2 regions of the Amycolatopsis echigonensis genome follow, and region 1 is predicted to be linked to the other one. Evidence: riboswitches for the same ligand, from Rfam matches in the RefSeq annotation. Region 1 holds a riboswitch; the other holds the start of a gene.

Region 1 (6,903 bases):
CGGCCGATGTCGCGGAGATGGTCGACCGGGCGGAGCGGGCTGGAGTTGCTCGCGTCGTCACTGTCGCGGACGATCTCGCCGCTGCTCGCTGGGCTTCCGAAGCGTCCACCTGGGACTCTCGCGTCTTCGCCGCGGTGGCTATCCATCCCACGCGTACCAAGGAATTCGGGCCGGATGAACAGTCCGAAGTGGAGCGTTTGGCGCGCGGGGAGCGAGTGGTCGCGGTTGGCGAGACCGGCCTCGATTACTACTGGGACTACTCGCCGCACGACGCGCAGCAGGCGGCGTTTCGCTGGCACATCGACCTCGCGAAGCGGCTTGGCAAGGCGCTCATGATCCACGATCGTGACGCGCACGAGGACGTGCTTCGCATTCTTGACGAGGAAGGCGCGCCCGAGACGGTCGTCTTCCACTGCTTCTCTGGCGACGAGCGCATCGCGCGCCGCTGTATCGACAAGGGCTACATCTTGTCGTTCGCCGGCACGGTCACCTTTAAGAACGCGCGCGGGCTGCACGAGGCCGCGCGCATCGTGCCGCGTGGGCAGTTCCTCGCCGAGACGGACGCGCCGTTTCTGACGCCTCATCCCTACCGTGGGCGGCCGAACGAGCCGTATTGCACCGCCTACACCGTTCGCTTCCTCGCCCAGCTGCGCGGCGAAGCGGTCCACGAGGTGGCCGAAGCGGTCCGGACCACTGCCGAACGCGCATACCAGCTGCCCACGTGATTCCGTAGTGTCACAACGGGTTGCACGGATTGCGACATTCGAGACCGCGCATTCGTCCACCTGATGAGTGACACAAGTCACGACACTCCGGGGGGTGTTTGCGCAACCTGCCGACACCCGTTACTGTCCCGTGATCGTGCCGGTCGGTACCGCGCAGCGGAGCCGGCTGATACGCCCACCAGTCACGTCAGTGCACGTCGGGGAAGCGGAACCGAGGTTGGTACGACTCGGAACCGTGACGATGGCGCTGGCTGGGGGTGTCGGACTTGAGAGGCGCGCCCGAGGGTGCGTCGCGAACGAAGGACGACGCGCGACGATCGCGCGGTGTCTTGGGAAAGGGAACGACCCGGTGACTGGTAGTCGGCAGGATGACTCGCGTCTTGACGCGGGTTCGGCGTATTTCTCCTCCTCCGAGTCCTCGGTGGCCGTGCTCGACCGCGAGCTCGAGGACACCGCCTACGGGCAGCTTGACTTCTCCGACGAGCTCCGCGTGACCGAGCAGGACGTGCTCGCCGCGCTCGGCCCGGACGCCGACGCTCTGATGTCGGAAATCGACGTCGACGTCGACGAGCTGATCCGCCTCATCAACGCGGAAACCACGATGCTTCCGCCGCTCGTCCTCCCGGACGAGGTCGAGCAGGACCGCACCGCCTCCCCGCAGGCCAAGAAGGCCGCGGTCGAGGAAGGGCTGCGCGAGGCGACCAAGACCTGGAAGCGCCGCTTCCTCAAGGGCGCCGTGCTCTCGCTGCTGGTCACCGTCGGCGGTGGCGGCGCGGCGGCGCTCGCGATGAACAAGAGCATCACCGTCGACGTCGACGGCCACCAGCAGACCGTGCACAGCTACGGCGGCACCGTCGGCGAGGTGCTCAAGGACGCGGGCCTGTCGGTCGGCGAGCACGACGCGCTTTCGCCCTCTCCGCAGGCGGAGGTCGGCGACGGCGGCGTCATCAAGCTCGAGCGCGGCCGTCAGCTGAACCTCGTCGTGGACGGCGTGTCGCGGCCCTCCTGGGTCCGGGCGACCACGCTCGGCGAGGCCATGAACCAGCTCGGCATGGGCAGCATGCTTTCGCAGGGCGCGTGGACGTCGATGCCGTCGTCCGGCGAACTGCCGCTCGAGGGCTCCACCGTCCAGGTCAAGACCCTCAAGCACATCACGCTTTTCGACGGCACCAACGCGCCGCGCCAGGTGAGCACCAACGCGGTGACCACCAAGGAGCTCGTCTCCGACCTGAAGCTGAACCTGGGCCCGGACGACGCGATCGAGGGCGGCCTCGACGTCAGCCTGAAGAACGGCGCCGAGGTCCACGTCAGCCGCATGGGCGTGTCGATGGTCAACCAGGAAGAGACCATCGACCCCGAGGTGCAGAAGGTCGACGACCCGACGCAGCTGCAGGGCCAGCAGAGCGTCGAGGACCCGGGCACGCCGGGCAAGAAGCTGGTGACCTACAAGGTCACCAAGCGCAACGGCGAAGAGATCTCTCGCGAGCAGGTCTCGGAGAAGACCCTGGTCGAGGCCAAGGCCAAGATCATCAAGGTCGGCACCAAGCAGCCGCCGCAGCCGGCGATCGGCGACGGGTCCGCGTGGGACCGCATCGCGCAGTGCGAGTCGGGCGGCAACTGGGCCATCAACTCCGGCAACGGCTACTACGGCGGCCTCCAGTTCGACAAGCAGACCTGGGACGCCTACGGCGGCGACCAGTACGCGTCCCTGCCGAACCAGGCGAGCCGGGAGCAGCAGATCGCGGTGGCCGAGAAGGTCCGCGACGCTCGTGGCGGCAGCTACAGCGCCTGGCCGGTCTGCGGCCAGCGCGCCTGACCGAATTTTCCGCCGGTGGTCGTGGGCTTCGTGCCCGCGGCCACCGGCTTTTTCGTGCCGCGAGCAGGGTCGCGGGCGGCGCTGGGTAGGCTCGTCCGGTGGTGGAACTGCTGGGACCCGCCGAAATCCGCGGGCTGGCCGACGAACTCGACGTCCGGCCCACGAAGAAGCTCGGGCAGAACTTCGTGCACGACCCCAACACGGTCCGCCGCATCGTCGAACTCGGCGGCGCGCGGCCGGGGGACGTCGTCCTGGAGGTCGGGCCCGGGCTCGGCTCGCTGACGTTGGGGCTGCTCGCCGCGGGCGCTCAGGTCATCGCTGTGGAGATCGACCCGGTACTCGCCGCCCGCCTGCCGCGCACCGTGGCCGAGCGCGCGCCGGAGGCAGCGGACCGGCTGACCGTCGTCGGAGCTGACGCGCTGCGGGTGCGGGCCGCCGATCTGCCTGCGGAGCCGGTGTCGATCGTGGCGAACCTCCCGTACAACGTCGCGGTGCCGGTGGTGCTGCACCTGCTGGCCGAACTGCCGTCGCTGCGCGGCGGGCTCGTGATGGTCCAGACCGAGGTCGCCGACCGGATGGCTGCCGGACCGGGCAGCCGCACCTATGGCGTGCCGAGCGTGAAGCTCGCTTGGTACGGCCCGGCGCGCAAGGTCGCCGCGGTGCCGCGTGCGGTGTTCTGGCCGGTGCCGAACGTCGATTCCGCGCTGGTGTCGTTCACCCGGACTGACCCGGTGTCCGGCGTGGATCGCGCGCGGCTGTTCGCTGTGGTCGACGCGGCGTTCTCTCAGCGGCGCAAGACATTGCGGGCGGCTTTGGCCGGGTGGGCCGGTTCCGCCGAGCGGGCTGGCGAGCTGCTCGCGCAGGCGGGGATCGATCCGAAGACGCGCGGGGAGCAGCTGGACGTGCACGCGTTCGCCCGGATCGCGGCTGCCGGAAACTGAGCAGGAACCCCTGCCGCGACGACGACGCTGGGTTCCCCAGTACCGTCGCTGGTCCGCCTTCTCCCTCGCGCTCCTTCGCAGGCGTGGCGAGCACCTCCCCCATCGCGGTACACCTTCGCCAGTCGAGCTCGTTTTCGCTGTTCAACGGCGGGAGCGCGGCGGGTATTCCGCGATCGGGAGCTGGGTTTGCGTCATCGCTGATCGTGGGCGATTCGGGGCCGCGCCACTACTCTCGGTCATGGCGTGAGCGCGGTGGAAGCTGTGACGAGCGGCTCGTCCGGCCCGCGGCATTCGGGGGAGTCCGCGTGCTCCCCGCTCCCGATTGTTCCGCGGCGCGACCGGAGGTGCTTCGCTCCGGTGACCTATCTCGACCCGGCCGTGGACCCGCCGAGCCGAGCGCCGAGGCCTGGGAGCGAAGCGCCCTTGACAACGAAAAAAGTCTTGTTCCATAAAGATCCTTGATCGTCCACAGTGGAACGAACTAGTTCGCGAACGCCAGTCGTCACGAGCGTTTCGCAGGTCGAGGCACTGTTCGGCGACCGAGGTTCCGGGTTTCGCGCTACAGGACGGGTGTCCCGGCATGCGGGCACCACCAGACGTGTGATCTGCACCAACGCGCTTGCGTTCAGCCAATGGGATCGGCTTTACTCGAAAGCGTCCATCCCGAGCGACTGAGAGACCTGGCTCGCCGAAGTCGCAGCAACCACCCTCCGCAGGGCAGGTGCTACCGCCAGGACCGATGGAGGCTGTTTTCGATGAAGAGGGTCACCCGCCCGCTCCTGCTGACCCGCCGGCGCGTAGTCGACGAAGGTCGCCGCTCGGTATGTGCGTGTCGACGCTCCATGGTCATCGCCTGATCGTTTTTTCCGCACTTTCTTGCGCCGTCCACTGTGGACGGTAATTCGATGACGCCTGGCGCGCCCGGAAACGGCGCCGCGCCTCGTTTGCCTGGAGCCCTTTCGTGATCACTGTCGAAAACGTGTCCAAGTCCTTTCCCTTCCACGGAAACCGGGTCGCCGCGCTGCGCGACGTGAGCGTTGACGTGCAAGCCGGCTCGCTGTTCGGGGTCGTGGGTCCGTCCGGTTCCGGCAAGTCGACCCTCGCCCGCTGCATCGCGCTGCAGGAGCGTCCCGACCGCGGCGTCGTGCGGCTCGACGGCCTCAATACCGCGACGCTCGACGGCAAGCGGCTGCGGGAGATCCGCCGCCAGCTGGGGGTCGTCGGGACCAAGCCGGAGCTGATCGCCGAGCGCACCATCGCCGGCAACATCGCCAGCCCGCTGGAGCAGCTGGGCGTCGACGGCCCGCAGCGGCGCAGCCGGGTCGGCTCGCTGCTCGACCTGGTCGGCCTCACCGCCCGCGCCGCACAGAAGCCGGAAGAACTCACCGACGGCCAGCTTCGCCGGGTCGCGGTCGCGAAGGCGCTCGCGGCCGGACCGGCCGTGCTGCTCGCCGACGACCCGACCGCCGGGGTCGCCGCCGAGGAGGCCGGCGCGGTGCTCGCCGTGCTCGACCGGGCACGGGCCGAGCTGGGCGTGACGGTCGTCGTCACCACGCCGGACGCGGACGTCGTCCGCCGGGTCTGCGACGACGTCGCGGTGCTCGACAACGGCGCGATCGTCGAGCGCGGCACGGTGCTTGACCTGATCTCGACGCCGGACAGCTGGACCGCGCAGGCGGTGCTGCCGTCGATCGAGACGTCGCGCGCCCAATCCGCGAAGTACGACCGCTCGGTCGACGTCGTCCTGATCGGTTTCGCGTCGGTGGGCGCGTTGCTGCCCGAGGCGGCCAGCCGCTTCGACGTGGAACTCGCCACCATCGGCGGCGGTCTCACCCGCATCGGGGACACCCCGATCGCCCGCTTCCGTCTCGGTGTCCGCGGCGAGCGGGCCGACGCCGCGCTGTCCTGGATCTCCGACCGGGGCGCGCACGTGAGCCAGCCGGTTCGCGGACCGCAGAGCGTGGTCGCTGCCTGATTTCCCTTTCGCCGAACCGTTTTTCGAGGGCCGCTCCAACCAGTTGGGGCGGCCCTCGCCGTATCCGCGGGACGCGCCGCCCCAGAAATTGGGTCACCCGGCCGGACTATTGGGACAACCGTCCTGAAGTCTGTCCATTGTGGTCGTTGCGGCGGAGGATCTCCGCGAGCTCCGGATCCGCGTGCGCCTCGGCGGTCTGCTTCCACGTGGCCACGAGGGTGGCGAACGGTGCCGGGTTGCCGAGCGATTCGGCTCGCTCCAGGGTTTCGGCCAGTTCGCCGGCGAACGTCCGCACCTCGTCCGCCGACAGGTACCGCGCCCACGGGAACGCGGCGGGCAGCGCCTCGGCGGCGAGCGCGGCCGTCTCGTTGCTGCGGCGCATCAGCTCCACGAGGAGCGTGACGGTCGCCGAAAACCCGGCCGCTGCCTGCTCGGCGCGGTCGGCGGTGACCAGGACCAGATCGGGTTTGTCCTTCTCCCGTCGGCGAATCCGGACCGAACGGCTCGGCGAACCTTCGAGCTGTTCGACGACCCGGCGGGGGTGCAGGGACAGCTCGGACAGGTTGACCTCCGGAGCGCGCATAGTTCCAAAGTAGTTCCAAACTAGTCCGCCTGACCACTCCCGGACGACGACTGGGGGAACTTCTGCGCCGACGTTTTCTCCTGGCGGGACCTGGCGCGGCGCAGCCACGTAGGCTGGACGGGTGCTCGCCGTCGTTCCTCCACCAGTCACCGTCCGGGTCCCGGCCAAGGTCAACCTGCACCTGGCCGTCGGCGACCTGCGGGCGGACGGGTTCCACGAGCTGGTCACCGTCTTCCAGGCGCTTTCGCTCACCGACGAGGTGACCGTCGCGGCCGCCGACGAGCCCGGGCTCGAGGTGTACGGCGAGGGGGAGCGCACGGTGCCCACCGACGGCGCCAATCTCGCCTGGCGCGCGGCTCGCGAACTGGCCTCCTACGCCGGACGGCCGGACGCGGACGAGCCGAAGGTGCGAATCGTGCTGCGCAAGGGCATTCCGGTCGCCGGCGGCATGGCGGGCGGGAGCGCGGACGCGGCGGCGGCGCTGGTCGGGCTCTCGTCGCTGTGGAAGCTCGACGTCACGCGCGACGAGCTGGCCACCGTCGCCGGACGGCTGGGCAGCGACGTGCCCTTTGCGCTGTACGGCGGCACTGCGCTCGGCACCGGCCGGGGTGAGCAGCTCGTGCCGGTGCTCGCGCGGCACACGTTCCATTGGGTGCTGGCCTTCGACGAGGAAGGTCTGTCCACGCCCAAAGTGTTCGGTGAACTCGACCGGCTGCGCGCCGACGGCAAACCGCCGCGGATCGGATCGCACACGCCGGTCGTGGAGGCGCTCGCGTCGGGTGATCCTCGCCAACTCGCCCTGTTGCTCGGCAATGACTTGCAGGCGGCCGCGGTGTCGCTGCGGCCCGGCCTGCGCCGCACGC
Region 2 (6,903 bases), on a different contig from region 1:
GCCGGCTCCGGCTGCTGGTGGCGATCGGATTGGTCGTTATGCTGCTGACGGTCGTGCCGGCCAAAGTCCTGGCTCCTGGCTGGCCGCCGGACGGCTGGGCGATGGTGGAATGCGATGTCGGACAAGGAGATGCGGTCGTCCTGGCTACCGCCGAACCCGGACGGGCCGTGGTCGTCGACACCGGGCCGGAGCCGGGGCCGGTCGACGAATGCCTGCGGAGGCTGGGCGTCGATCGGGTGCCGTTGCTCGTGCTGAGTCACCTGCACGCGGACCACATCGGCGGCCTTGCCTCGGTATTCGACGGCCGGGCAGTCGGCGCGATCGCGGTCGGTCCAGGACGTGCTCCGGCATGGGCGTGGCAGTCGGTGTCCGGCGAAGCGCGGCGTCGAGGCGTGCCGCTAGCGCAATTGAGCGAGGGGCAACGGCTGGAGTGGCCGGGGCTGTCGCTGGAGGTGCTCGGTCCGCGTTACGCCACCACTCGCGCACCCGCTCTGCAGGACGGCACGATGATCAACAACAGTTCCGTGGTCCTGCGCGCCGAAACCTCGGCTGGCCGGGTTTTGCTGACCGGGGACGTCGAACTGGCCGCGCAGGCGGATCTTCTCGCCGAGGGTGTGGACCTGCGGGCTGACGTCTTGAAGGTGCCGCATCACGGTTCGCGGTATTCGCTGCCGCAGTTCCTCGCGGCGGTGCGGCCGCGTACGGCGTTGATCAGTGTCGGCGCGGGCAACGGATACGGACATCCGAGCAAGTCCACAGTGGACGTTCTCGGCACGATGGGAGTGCTGGTCACCCGCACCGACGTGGACGGGGACACCGCCGTCCTGCCTGGAGGAAGCGGATCGGCGGTCGCGCGCCGGGGCGAGCCGCGGGGTCCGCCGCGGTAGTGCGGCGGACCCCGGGCCGGTGCGTCAGTAGCCGAGCGCCTTGGCGACGGCTTCGGCGGACGGCGGCACGGTGGCCTTCGGGCCGACGTGGTTCTCGACCGCGTCGAGGGTCTTGAGGCCGTCGCCGGTGATGAGGAGGACGGTTTCGGCGTCCGGGTCGAGCTTGCCGGTTTCGACGAGCTTCTTCGCGGTCGCCACGGTGACGCCGCCCGCGGTCTCGGTGAAGATGCCTTCGGTGCGCGCGAGCAGCCGGATGCCTTCGACGACCTCTTCGTCGGTGACGTCCTCGATCGCGCCGCCGGTGCGGTTGACCACGTCGAGCACGTACGGGCCGTCGGCCGGGTTGCCGATCGCGAGCGAGCGGGCGATGGTGTCCGGCTTGACCGGCTGGACCACGTCGTGGCCGTTGCGGTACGCGGTGGAGACCGGCGAGCAGCCGGTGGCCTGTGCGCCGAACACCTTGTACGGGCTGGCGTCCACGAGACCGAGCTGGCCCAGCTCGCGGAAACCCTTGTCCACCTTGGTGAGCTGGGAACCGGAGGCGATCGGCACGACGATCTGCTCGGGGAGGCGCCAGCCGAGCTGCTCGGCGACCTCGAAGGCGAGCGTCTTCGAGCCCTCGGAGTAGTACGGGCGGACGTTGACGTTCACGAACGCCCACTTCGGGTGCTCGGCGGCCAGTTCGGTGGCGAGCCGGTTCACGTCGTCGTAGTTGCCGTCGACGGCGATCAGGTCGCCGTCGTAGACCGCGGTGGTGAGGATCTTCGCGCGCTCGAGGCTCTTCGGGATCAGCACGACCGACCGCCAGCCGGCGCGGGCCGCCGCGGCGGCGGTCGCGTTGGCCAGGTTGCCGGTCGACGGACAAGCGAGGACCTCGAAGCCGAACTCGCGGGCGGCCGCGAGCGCGACGGCGACGACGCGGTCCTTGAACGAGTGCGTCGGGTTCCCGGTGTCGTCCTTGACCCAGACGCTCTTGAGGCCGAGCTCCTTCGCGAGCCGGTCGGCGCGCACGAGCCGGGTACAGCCGGGTTCGGTGTTCGGGATCTCCTCGACGTTCGAGGGGACGGGAAGGAGTCGCTTGTAACGCCAGATGTTGCGCGGGCCCGCCTCGATGTCCTCGCGGCGGACGCGGCCGAAGTCGTAGGCGACCTCGAGGGGCGAGAAGTCTTCGACGGAGACGAATTCCGGAGCGAGCGGCTGCCGGTGCCCTTCTTCCTTCGACACCAGTTCGACGGCCGGACCGAGGTCGATCGTCTTGTTGGCGGAGGTGGCGCTGAGGGCTGCAGTCATCGCGAGGTTCCTTTCCTCATCTGCCCCGCCGAAGCGGGCCGGAATTGGCACCGTGGTCGTCAGCTACCCCGCGATCGCGGGATGACAGGCTGTACGCCGGTTGCCGGGGCTTCGTCGGGCCGTTCCCTCTGCCCCTCTGGATGAGCGGTATTCGGTTGTCGGAGCGCCGCCGGGCGCGTCCTCGGCTACACCGTACGACATCGCGATCAGCTCATGCCATGGAGGCGGCCCACATCACCGGAGCGGGCGGCCCGGCGGCCGGGTGAGAAGATGGCCGGGTGACCACCGCACCCGCGCCGCTGCACCTCGTCACGGGCGAGGAAGAACTGCTCATCGAACGGGCTGTGCGAGCTTCCCTCGACGCGGCCAGGGCCGCGGACCCGACGGCTGACCTCACGCGGATGCGGGTGTCCGATCTCACACCGCCCGTGCTGGCCGAGCTGGTGAGCCCGTCGCTGTTCGCCGAGGGGCGCGTGATCGTTCTGGAGTCGGCGCAGGACATCTCGCAGGAACTGTCCGACGCGGTGCTGGCGTACGCGAAGGCACCGGCCGACGGCATCGTCCTCGTGGTCGTGCACAGCGGCGGCGGGCGGAGCAAAGCCGCCAAGGCGCTCCCGGGCGCGTTGAAAAAGGCGGGCGCGGAAATCACCGAATGCCCGAAGCTCACCAAGCCCGCCGAGCGCGAGTCGTTCGTCCGCAACGAGGTGCGCCGCGCGGGCGGCAAGATCGACGCCGGGGGCCTGATGGCGCTGCTCGACTCGGTCGGCTCGGACCTGCGCGAACTGTCCTCGGCGGCGACGCAGCTGGTCGCCGACACCGGGGGAGTCGTCGACGAGCAGGCAGTCCGCCGCTACCACACCGGACGCGCCGACGTGACCGGCTTCGCGGTCGCGGAGAAAGCCGTCGCGGGCGACCGGGCCGCCGCGATGGAGTCGCTGCAGTGGGCGATGCAGCTGGGCGTCCCGCACGTGCTGGTGGCCGACGCGCTCGCCGACGCGGTCCGCACGATCGCTCGCGTGTCCGCGGCCGGTCGCGGCAACCCGAACCAGATGGCGGGCGAACTGGGCATGCCGCCGTGGAAGATCCGCAAGGCGCAAGGCCAGGCCCGCGGCTGGGGACAGGACGGCCTGGCGACCGCGATGCGCGTCGTGGCGCGGCTGAACGCCGAGGTCAAGGGCGCGGCGGCCGATTCGAACTATGCCCTGCAGCGCGCGGTCCTCGACGTGGTCGCGGCCAAGGGAGACCGCTGACGTCCTAGTCAGGCGACTGCCTCAGCCGAGCGTCGGCCGCTCGAACCGCTGCGTGCCGAATGTCCCGGCGACCGCTGCGCGGGGCGGCTGCGGCCATGACTGGCGCCGAGCCCTGCGTTCAGCCGGTGCCGCCCCGAACGACTGAACCGGCCCACGATCCAGGACACGGAAAAGGCCCGGCAGCCGAAGCCGCCGGGCCTTCCGGAAAGACTGCGCTCAGAGCTGGTTCGCGCGCTTCGCGAGAGCCGACTTCTTGTTCGCGGCCTGGTTGGCGTGGATGACGCCCTTGGTGACGGCCTTGTCGAGCTTGCGAGCGGCGTCGCGCTGCAGTTCGAGGGCCTTGTCCTTGTCACCGGCTTCGGCGGCCTCGCGGAACTTGCGGATCGCGGTCTTCACCGAGGACCGGATCGCCAGGTTGCGCTGCCGCGCCTTCTCGTTCGTCGTGATGCGCTTGACCTGCGACTTGATGTTGGCCATGGAGGCGTTCCTCTTTCACTCGGTGAAGGTCGCTGCCGCGTTCGTGTGGCTCCGGACCAGTCCCGAGGGACTGCCGGGTTTCCTCCCTGACGGAATGCCGCACGGCAACAGTCGAAAATCTTAACAGCCCTGCTCGCGGCGCTGGAGAGGCCCCCGGCGAGGCGTCCGGCGGGGCCCTGGTGCCCGCGATCGCCCGGCATCCCGGCTCCGGCTCGGTTACGGTGGGCTTCGGTAGTGCCTAGGGTTCCGTCGCCTGCCCGTGGTCCCGCACGGCGGGTCGCGCAGACAACGAGGGCGGGCGGGCCTGGTCCGAGCGGCACCTTCGGCGGGACACCGAGCCCCGCCGTTCATCTGACGGGACAAAAGCCTGGAGGACCCGGTCTTCAGCGTGCGCTGAAAACCTGAAAGGGTCCGGATGAACACCACTGCCCTCGCCATGGTCCTCGTCGCCGCGGTCGTGCACGCCGCGTGGAACCTCGCCGCCAAACGGGTTTCCGGCGGCGGTCCGCGGTTCGTCTGGCTGTACTACACGGTTTCGGCGATCGGGATGCTCCCGGTGATCGCGGTCGCGCTGGCCGTCGAACCCGAACGTCCACAGTGGACTTGGCTGCTCGCCGCGCTGGTCACCGCGGTGCTGCACGTGGTCTACGGAATCGTGCTGCAGCGCGGTTACGAGGTCGGCGACCTGTCGATCGTCTACCCGCTGGCCCGCGGCACCGGGCCGCTGGTGTCGGTGCTCGTGGCCGTTCTGGTCCTGGGCGAACGGCCCGGCGTGCTCGGGCTGATCGGCGCCTTCCTGGTCGTCTCGGGCGTCCTGGTGATCAGTCTCGGCGGCAGCACCGGCGATGCGAGGGCCCGTCGCGCGGGCGTGTTCTACGGCGTGGCCACCGGAACGGTCATCGCGGCATACACGCTGTGGGACGCGCACTCGGTGACGTCGCTCGGCGTGCCTCCGCTCGTCTATTTCGGCGGAGGCGCGATCGGCCAGAGCATTCTGCTGGCGCCGACCGCCGCCCGCGGCCGGTCCGAGATCAAGCGGCTGTGGCGGGACCACCGGCGCGAGGTCCTGATCGTCGGGCTCGCCTCGCCCGCGGGATACCTGCTGGTCCTGTACGCCCTGCGGATCGCGCCGGTCAGCCTCGTCGCTCCGGCGCGCGAGTTGTCGATCGTCTTCGGCGGGGTCGCCGCCTGGCTCGTGCTCCGCGAGCGCAACGCGGTCCGCCGGCTCGCCGGATCGCTCGTGGTGCTGGCCGGGATCGCTGCGATTGCGGTCGCCTGAGCGGCTCGGGTAGGCAGGAGCCATGGACGTACTGAGCAGCCGGGTGCTGATCCACCCCCGCGACCACGAGGTGTCGACCGCGTTCTACCGCGATGTCCTCGGCCTCGCGATCGAGCGCGAGTTCCCTGGCGGCACGCGGTTTTTCGCCGGCGGCGGGTCGATCGAGGTGGTCGGCACCGGCGAGGCCGGGCCCGGTCCGGACGTCAATCTGTTCCTGCAGGTCCGCGACCTCCCGGCGACGCTGGCCGAACTGGCCGGGCGCGGGGTCGAGCCGGTGCGCGAGGCCCGGCGGGAACCGTGGGGCACCGACGAGGCGTGGATCGCCGACCCGGACGGGCTGCGGATCGTGCTCGTCGAGGTCCCGGAGGACCACCCGTTGCGCCGCGACAAGCGCTAGCCCGGTTTCACGGCCCGGAGCTGGGCGGCGAGCGCGGCGAACCCCGGCGGGTCCCAGGTCCAGGTCTGCAGGTCGGTGAATCCGGCGGCGGCGGCTTCGTCGGCCAGCTCGTGCCGAGTCACCGGAAGCCACTTCTCGTGCGCCGAGAGCAGCAGCCGTCCGCCTGGCCGCAGCACGCGGAACAGCTCGGCGAAGGCGGCCGGACGGTCTTCCCAGAGCTGGACGTTGTTCACGGTCAGCACGACATCCGCGGACGCGTCCGCGCAGCCGGTGCGGGCCGCGTCGCCCGCGCGCACCTCGGCGCGGTCGCCGCAGCGGTCCGTGCAGAGGTCGCGCATCTCCGGCGAGGGTTCGACGCCGATCACCTCGCCGGCGAGTTTGCTCGCCGCGTCGAGGCCGACCCCTGGTCCGGGGCCGATGACGAGCACGGTTTCGTCGGGTTCGAGACGGGCCAGGTCGACGACGCGGTGCTCGGTCGCGGCGTTGCCGGCCGCCATCAGCTTCCCGCCGAGCCTGCCCAGCAGGCCGCTGGGGTGGCCGAAGGCACGGTCGAGCGCGGCGTCGAGGACGCCGGGACCGGGCGGCGAGGGGGAGGGTGAAGTGGTCATGCTTCGAGGTCATCACGAGACGCGCGGGGCCGCATCGGGGATGACCCCCACCCGCACCCGGAGGTCCATGGGACGATGGGGTACGGACATCCCCCACCATCCCGAGGACAGCCCGAGTGACAGCGCCCAAGACGTTCGCCGACACCACCTTCACGCCGCCGGAGTTGATCCGCAACTTCTGCATCATCGCCCACATCGACCACGGCAAGTCGACGCTGGCGGACCGGATGCTGCAGCTCACCGGCGTCGTCGAGGAGCGAGCCATGCGCGCGCAGTACCTCGACCGCATGGACATCGAGCGGGAACGCGGCATCACGATCAAGGCCCAGAACGTCCGGCTGCCGTGGCAGGTGGACGGCAAGGACCACGTCCTGCACCTGATCGACACTCCCGGCCACGTGGACTTCACCTACGAGGTTTCGCGGGCGCTCGAGGCGTGCGAGGGCGCGATCCTGCTGGTCGACGCCGCGCAGGGGATCGAGGCGCAGACGCTCGCGAACCTGTATCTGGCGCTCGACAACGACCTGCACATCATCCCGGTGCTGAACAAGATCGACCTGCCCTCGGCCGATCCGGACAAGTACGCGGCCGAGATCGCGCACATCATCGGCTGCGAGCCCACCGACGTGCTGCGCGTGTCGGCGAAGACCGGCATGGGCGTGACCGAACTGCTCGACGAGTGCGTGCGCCAGGTCCCGCCGCCGGTGGGCGACGC

What was found. Region 1 has a riboswitch for S-adenosylmethionine ahead of ATK30_RS24765 (methionine ABC transporter ATP-binding protein). Riboswitches for the same ligand answer to the same signal wherever they lie in the genome.
Region 2: linked by a shared signal. The riboswitch ahead of thrC (threonine synthase) and the one ahead of ATK30_RS24765 (methionine ABC transporter ATP-binding protein) in region 1 are both predicted to bind S-adenosylmethionine.

Annotation. Positions count from the first base shown of each region.
Region 1 covers NZ_PJMY01000003.1:4,134,597-4,141,499, forward strand. Annotated here, with positions in the region: gene ATK30_RS24750 (TatD family hydrolase) at 1-725, shown strand, start outside; gene ATK30_RS24755 (resuscitation-promoting factor) at 1,153-2,541, shown strand; gene rsmA (16S rRNA (adenine(1518)-N(6)/adenine(1519)-N(6))-dimethyltransferase RsmA) at 2,640-3,482, shown strand; SAM riboswitch class I at 4,138-4,228, shown strand; gene ATK30_RS24765 (methionine ABC transporter ATP-binding protein) at 4,444-5,457, shown strand; gene ATK30_RS24770 (hypothetical protein) at 5,564-6,040, opposite strand; gene ATK30_RS24775 (4-(cytidine 5'-diphospho)-2-C-methyl-D-erythritol kinase) at 6,162-6,903, shown strand, end outside.
Region 2 covers NZ_PJMY01000002.1:368,591-375,493, forward strand. Annotated here, with positions in the region: gene ATK30_RS03345 (ComEC/Rec2 family competence protein) at 1-887, shown strand, start outside; gene thrC (threonine synthase) at 912-2,177, opposite strand; SAM riboswitch class I at 2,191-2,324, opposite strand; gene holA (DNA polymerase III subunit delta) at 2,456-3,427, shown strand; gene rpsT (30S ribosomal protein S20) at 3,644-3,904, opposite strand; gene ATK30_RS03365 (DMT family transporter) at 4,320-5,183, shown strand; gene ATK30_RS03370 (VOC family protein) at 5,206-5,580, shown strand; gene ATK30_RS03375 (class I SAM-dependent methyltransferase) at 5,577-6,188, opposite strand; gene lepA (translation elongation factor 4) at 6,305-6,903, shown strand, end outside.